2 linked regions of the Teredinibacter turnerae T7901 genome follow. The protein of the gene in region 1 interacts with the protein of each later gene in a pairwise test. Links are inferred from orthologs where the notes say so. Each region holds a gene or a part of one and is shown on either strand. Other genes may lie near its edges. The genes, in order: gyrB and gyrA.

What was found.
Region 2: the proteins of gyrB (region 1) and gyrA interact in binary tests that used the Escherichia coli proteins (3 or more experiments, as listed by UniProt). The link is inferred for Teredinibacter turnerae T7901 from one-to-one orthologs.

Annotation. Positions count from the first base shown.
Region 1 is NC_012997.1:4,275-7,712, forward strand. What follows is about bases 1-3,113. They hold gyrB (DNA topoisomerase (ATP-hydrolyzing) subunit B), read left to right. Parts: upstream 1-400; coding sequence 401-2,827; downstream 2,828-3,113. Other genes in these bases: recF (DNA replication/repair protein RecF), read left to right, coding at 1-404; TERTU_RS00025 (peroxiredoxin-like family protein), read right to left, coding at 2,893-3,113. Outside these bases: more of TERTU_RS00025, read right to left, coding at 3,114-3,438. UniProt on the Escherichia coli protein: DNA gyrase negatively supercoils closed circular double-stranded DNA in an ATP-dependent manner to maintain chromosomes in an underwound state.
Region 2 is NC_012997.1:1,432,089-1,435,515, forward strand. The notes cover bases 230-3,331. They hold gyrA (DNA gyrase subunit A), read left to right. Parts: upstream 230-546; coding sequence 547-3,117; downstream 3,118-3,331. Other genes in these bases: TERTU_RS06115 (TRZ/ATZ family hydrolase), read right to left, coding at 230-326; pheA (prephenate dehydratase), read left to right, coding at 3,133-3,331. In the rest of the region: more of TERTU_RS06115, read right to left, coding at 1-229; more of pheA, read left to right, coding at 3,332-3,427. UniProt on the Escherichia coli protein: A type II topoisomerase that negatively supercoils closed circular double-stranded (ds) DNA in an ATP-dependent manner to maintain chromosomes in an underwound state.

The sequences.
Region 1 (3,438 bases):
GGGACGTAGCAGCGGGATATACGCACATTGGCTCACATAAGTCAGACGTAAAGATAAATCTAGCGCGAGTCCCAGCGGTCGAGGAATTATCTAGAGGACAACAAAAGTCCGTCATTGTCGCACTGTTTTTAGCAGAAGCACTGGTATTTCGGACTACTACCGGCCGAACGCCGGTGTTTTTGCTAGACGATTTGCCCGCTGAACTAGACGAAAAAAATTTGAGAATTGTTGGTAAAGCACTAAAAAATTTAGGATCTCAAGTATTTGCTACAGCGATAGACCCTAAATCTATTCTCACCGGCTGGGAGCTGGTTGATGATGAAAGCCTGAGAATGTTTCACGTGAAACACGGGCAGGTAGAACTGAAGAATGACATTACACTAAGAGACAGTTTCTTACTATGAGCGATACAGAGCACAACTACGATTCGTCGAGCATCAAAGTTCTTAAAGGCTTGGATGCTGTTCGCAAGCGACCAGGGATGTATATTGGAGATACAGACGACGGTACCGGCTTGCACCACATGGTTTTCGAACTCGTGGATAACTCCATCGACGAAGCCCTCGCTGGCCACTGTAGTGAGATTCTGGCAGTTATCCACCCAGACGAATCTATTTCTGTCTCGGATAATGGTCGCGGGATACCGACGGAAATGCATGAAGAGGGTGTTTCCGCTGCAGAAGTTATTATGACGGTATTGCATGCTGGCGGTAAATTCGATGACAACACCTATAAAGTATCAGGTGGTCTGCATGGAGTGGGCGTGTCAGTAGTAAATGCCTTGTCCTCAAAGCTGAAGCTGACCATCCGCCGTGGCGGTAAAGTCTGGGAGCAAGTCTACAAGCACGGTGTACCGCAAGCGCCTTTGTCAGTGATCGGTGAGACTGAACTCACGGGCACAGAGGTACATTTTTGGCCCTCAGCAGAGACCTTCAATAACATTGAATTTCACTTTGAGCACCTAGCGAAACGCCTGCGTGAACTCAGTTTCCTCAATTCCGGTGTGCGCATTCGTTTGTTGGATGAACGCAGTGGTAAAGAAGAAGTCTACGAGTACGAAGGCGGTCTTAAAGCCTTTGTAGAGTTTCTGAATCAAAACAAAAACCCAATCAACAAGGTAATGCACTTTACTGCTCAGCGAGAAGACGATGGCGTAGGCGTTGAAGTTGCTCTGCAGTGGAATGATGGCTTTCAGGAAAACATCTACTGCTATACCAACAATATTCCCCAGAGAGATGGTGGCACCCACTTAGCAGGTTTCCGGGCAGCGCTTACCCGCGGGCTTAACAGCTATATCGAGCGTGAAGGTATTGGTAAAAAAGAGAAAGTCGCCACCACTGGTGATGATGCCAGGGAAGGTTTGGTTGCCATTATTTCGGTGAAAGTACCAGACCCGAAATTCAGCTCGCAAACCAAAGACAAGCTTGTATCGTCTGAAGTTAAAACTGCGGTTGAGCAGGAAATGGGCTCAGCGTTTAACGATTATCTGCTGGAAAACCCACAGGAAGCGAAATCTGTCGTGGGTAAGATGATTGAAGCCGCAAAAGCCCGTGAAGCCGCACGAAAAGCGCGAGAAATGACCCGACGTAAAGGCGCATTGGATATCGCAGGCTTACCGGGGAAATTGGCAGATTGCCAGGAGAAAGACCCTGCACTTTCCGAACTTTACCTGGTGGAGGGTGACTCCGCTGGCGGTTCCGCCAAACAGGGTCGTTCACGTAAAACACAGGCGATCTTGCCGCTTAAAGGTAAGATTCTAAATGTTGAAAAAGCACGCTTCGACAAAATGCTGTCCAGCGCCGAAGTCGGTACACTCATCACTGCGCTGGGTTGTGGTATAGGCGCGCAAGAGTTCAACCCGGACAAATTGCGCTACCACAGTATTATCATCATGACGGATGCGGACGTAGACGGTTCCCATATTCGCACCCTGTTGCTCACATTCTTTTTCCGCCAAATGCGTGAATTAATTGAGCGTGGCCATATTTTTATCGCACAGCCACCCTTGTACAAAATCAGCAAAGGCAAGCATGAAGAATACTTGAAGGACGACGATGCACTTCAGCAGTTCCTTACAAATGCGGCTCTGGAGCAATCCAAACTTCACTTGTCCGCGGATGCGCCAGCATTATCTGGTGAGCAATTGGAAAGCCTGGTAAAAGACTACCGCAAAGGCATTGCGGTGATCGACAAACTCTCACGGCTCTACCCCAACGAAGTTCTGCACCAGATGTTGTATCTACCAGCATTACAGGCAGAAAGCTTTACCGACGAAGCTTTGGTAACCGAGTGGAACGATAAACTGCAACTGCGCCTGGACGTTCTCAACGCAGAGAGCAAAACCCATCGGTTTATCTCCGTGGTAAAAGAAAACAAAGAGCGCGGTGAATTCACCCCAGTAATCGAGCTGACCGCCCACGGTGTTGCACACACAATTCGTCTGTCATCCGATTTGTTTAGCTCGGATGACTATCAAGTGATTACTGCACTGGGTGAAAAGCTGAATGGTCTAATAGAAGAGGGGGCGTTCGTAGCCAAAGGTGAGCGTACTCGCGAAGTAAACAACTTCGCTGAGGCACTCGATTGGATTATGAACGAATCCAAAAAAGGCTATAACATCCAGCGCTACAAAGGATTGGGTGAAATGAACCCCGAGCAATTGTGGGAAACAACCATGGACCCGGAAACCCGCCGTATGCTCCAGGTTACCGTGGAAGACGCTATAGCCGCAGACCAGATCTTTACCACCCTGATGGGAGACCAAGTAGAACCCCGCCGTGACTTTATCGAAACCAATGCACTGGCGGTGGCTAATCTGGACGTGTAGTTTTTAACTTACATCTATTCGCTTTTTCAAAATCAAAATCCCGTGCCGAAAGACACGGGATTTTTTTAGACTCTGCTTTTGACTTTCTTTAAACCGTCCAGCACCGCCAATAGCTCCGACGGATCGGGCCTGCGCGTGTAGTCAGGATTCACTTCGGAATAAACGATTACGCCATCCTGGTCGATAACGTAACGCGCTGGCATTGGTAACGTCCAACTCGATTCTCCATTAAAGACTTCTAGATCGGCACCAAGTTGTTTGTGCACCGCTTTTAGATCCTCCGGTACTTGCCAGCGAAGGCCAAATTGGTGGCCTAAATCTCCTTTAGTGTCAACTAAGATAGGAAAGCCAAGGTGATTTGCTTCCTTGGATTTCCGGCTGTTGGCGGCTGTTTGTTGGGAAACGGCTACAAGCTGGGCTCCTCTTGATTCCAGGTCCAAACGGGACTCCTCAAGTGCGCGTAAATCGAAATTACAGTAGGGGCACCAGATTCCTCGATAGAAAGTCAGCACGAGAGGACCTTTGTTTAGTAAGTGCTGAAGTGAGTAAGGTTCGCCGTTACTGTCGGGTAGATTAAATTGCGGTACGCGGTTCCCTGCTTTGAGTGCGCT
Region 2 (3,427 bases), 1.4 Mb from region 1 along the record:
AACTCCTCCCCCGCCCACTGGGCTTCCACCGGCCATATGTGTTCCTTCAGCCAGGTTTCCAGGGGCATGTCGTCGGCGAAACCGCGCAATAACGTCATTGCCGCGTGGCCGTGACAGTTGATCAGCCCCGGCATCAGTAATTGTCCCGGCAGGGATATGCGTTCGCGCACCGTGTAGTCGCGCAGGCTTTGGCTGGTGGGCACAATGCTGTGAATGCGATCGCGGCTTATCAGCAGGCTACAATCTTTAAACAGCCTCTGGTGGGGTACTACCGGAAGAATCCAGCTGGCATCGAGCGAATAATCTATTGTTGTAGTGTTGGTCATAGGGTGGTCGGGTTGCGTGTGAAGTAAGCAGCAGCATGGAGCGCCAGAGGGGGCGTGAGTATAACCGTAAATTTCGCCACTGTAACCGCGCCTTTAAGTGCTTATCATGTTGATTTTGTGGTAGTATTCGCCGTTTGTTTAACTTCGGATCAGCGCTTAGCTGGGCTCCGGTTCAGTATTCACAATAACAAGGCAAGGCCCGGTTTAGGGCGAGTACTTCATGGGCGATATCGCAAAAGAAATCCTTCCCGTCAGCATCGAAGACGAACTCAAACAATCTTACCTCGACTACGCCATGAGCGTTATCGTTGGCCGGGCACTGCCCGATGTGCGTGACGGCCTCAAGCCGGTGCATCGACGCGTGCTCTTCGCCATGAGCGAGCTAAACAACGACTGGAACAAGCCTTACAAAAAGTCTGCCCGTGTGGTGGGCGATGTTATCGGTAAATACCACCCGCATGGCGATTCCGCCGTGTACGACACCATTGTACGTATGGCGCAGCCGTTTAGCTTGCGTTATACCCTGGTAGACGGGCAGGGCAACTTCGGCTCTATCGATGGCGACGGCGCTGCGGCTATGCGATATACCGAAATTCGCATGCAGAAACTGTCCCACGATCTGCTCGCCGATCTGGATAAAGAAACCGTGGATTTCGTGCCCAACTACGACGGCACCGAGCAGATCCCCGCGGTGCTGCCGACACGGGTTCCCAACCTGCTGATTAACGGTTCTTCCGGGATCGCGGTGGGTATGGCGACCAATATCCCGCCGCACAATCTGCGCGAAGTGATTACCGGCTGTATTCGACTGATCGAAAACCCGGCTGCCACTATCGACGACCTGATTGAAGACATCCCCGGCCCCGATTTCCCCACCGGCGGCATTATCAATGGCCGCGCGGGTATTTTGATGGCATACCGCACCGGTCGTGGGCGTATTTATGTGCGCGCCAAAGCGGAAGTTGTTACTGACGAAAAGACCAATCGCGATACGATTCTCATCCACGAAATCCCTTATCAGGTGAACAAAGCGCGCTTGATCGAAAAGATCGCGGAATTGGTAAAAGACAAAAAAATCGAAGGTATTTCTGAGATTCGCGACGAGTCCGACAAAGACGGATTGCGGGTGGTTATCGAAATCAAGCGCGGCGATATGGGCGATGTGGTGCTCAACAACCTGTACGCGCAAACCCAGCTGCAAAGCGTTTTCGGGATTAACATCGTTGCCCTGGTCGATGATCAGCCCAAGGTGCTGAACCTCAAGCAGATGCTTGAGCATTTTATTTCGCATCGCCGCGAGGTTGTGACCCGCCGTACCGTCTACCTGTTGCGCAAAGCGCGTGAACGCGGCCATGTGTTGGAAGGTCTGGCGGTTGCGATTGCCAACATCGACGAAGTGATCGCATTGATCAAAGCCTCGCAAACCCCGGCGGAGGCGCGTGAAGCGCTCCTGGCTCGCGGTTGGGGCACCAACACCATTTCGCAGTTTTTGGAGCGAGCGGGCGCGGATGCGTGCCGCCCAGACGACCTCGGCGCCGAGTTTGGCATGCGCGACGGCCAGTACTTTCTATCGCCTGCGCAGGTTCAGGCGATTCTCGAACTGCGTTTGCACCGCCTTACCGGCATGGAGCACGATAAGCTCCTTGCTGAATACGAAGAAAAACTCCAGCAAATCTCCGAATATCTTGAAATTCTCAGCAATGCCGTGCGCTTGATGGAAGTTATCCGCGAGGAACTGGAAGCGGTTATGGCGGAATACGGCGACGAGCGCCGTACCGATATACAGAACTCGCAGCAGGATCTTACCGTTGAAGATCTCATCAATGAAGAAGACCGCGTGGTGACCATTTCCCATGGTGGTTACGCCAAAACCCAACCATTGGATGCTTATCAGGCTCAGCGCCGCGGGGGCATGGGTAAGGCCGCAACCTCGGTGAAAGACGAAGACTTTGTCGAGCATTTGTTAATCGCCAACACCCACGATTACATTCTCTGTTTTACCAATGCAGGTAAGGTGTTCTGGCTGAAGGTATACCAGATTCCGGTCGCCGGTCGTCAGTCTCGTGGTCGTCCTATGGTTAATCTGCTGCCACTGGAAGAGGGTGAACGTATTACGTCCATTCTCCCCGTGCGCGAGTTCGACGAAGACCGCTTTATTGTTATGGCCACGTCACAGGGCACGGTAAAGAAAACCCCACTGTCGCAATTTGCACGCCCACGTTCGGTCGGGCTCCGAGCAATTGATTTGGTCGAAGGCGATCACTTGGTGGGGACTGCAATTACCGATGGTCAGCAGGACATCATGCTGCTCAGCTCCAGTGGTAAAGCGGCGCGATTTGCCGAAGAGCAGGTGCGCTCTATGGGCCGCACATCGCGTGGTGTGCGAGGTATTCGCATGGCGGATGAGCACAGGGTTATCGCCATGGTCATTCCTGCCGACGGTGGCAAAGTATTAACTGTCAGCGAAAACGGCTACGGAAAGCGCACCGATGTCGATGACTTCCCGACCAAAGGCCGTGGTTCGCAGGGCGTAATTGCGATGCAGGTTAGTGAACGCAATGGTGGCCTCGTCGGCGCGGTACAGATTTTCGATGGCGATGAGCTGATGATGATTTCCGATCAGGGCACACTGGTGCGCACGCGCGGCGACGAAGTCTCCCTGTTGAGCCGCAACACCCAGGGCGTGCGTCTTATCAAGGTTCGCGAGAGCGAGCATATTGTTGGTGTTGCGCGTATTGCTGAGCAACTGGATCAGGACGCAGACGACGAGACGGAGTCCAATGAGGAATAATCAGCGAGGTGGCTTGTGAAGGATTCAGATTCTGATAACCCGGCCGGACAAGACAGCGAGCGCGAAGCCCTGTCCCAGTTGCGGGTAAAAATCGATTCCATCGATGAACAGATTGGCGAGCTGATTAACGCTCGCGCCCGCTGCGCGCAGGAAGTCGCGGAGATAAAAAAACGCCACTCGGCAGACGGTGAAATATCCACGTTTTACCGTCCTGAGCGGGAGGCGCAGGTGCTGCGCCGCGCGATGGAGCGCAACACAGGTCCGCTGGACAACGAAGAGTTCGCGCGTCTGTTCAGAGAGATTATGTCCG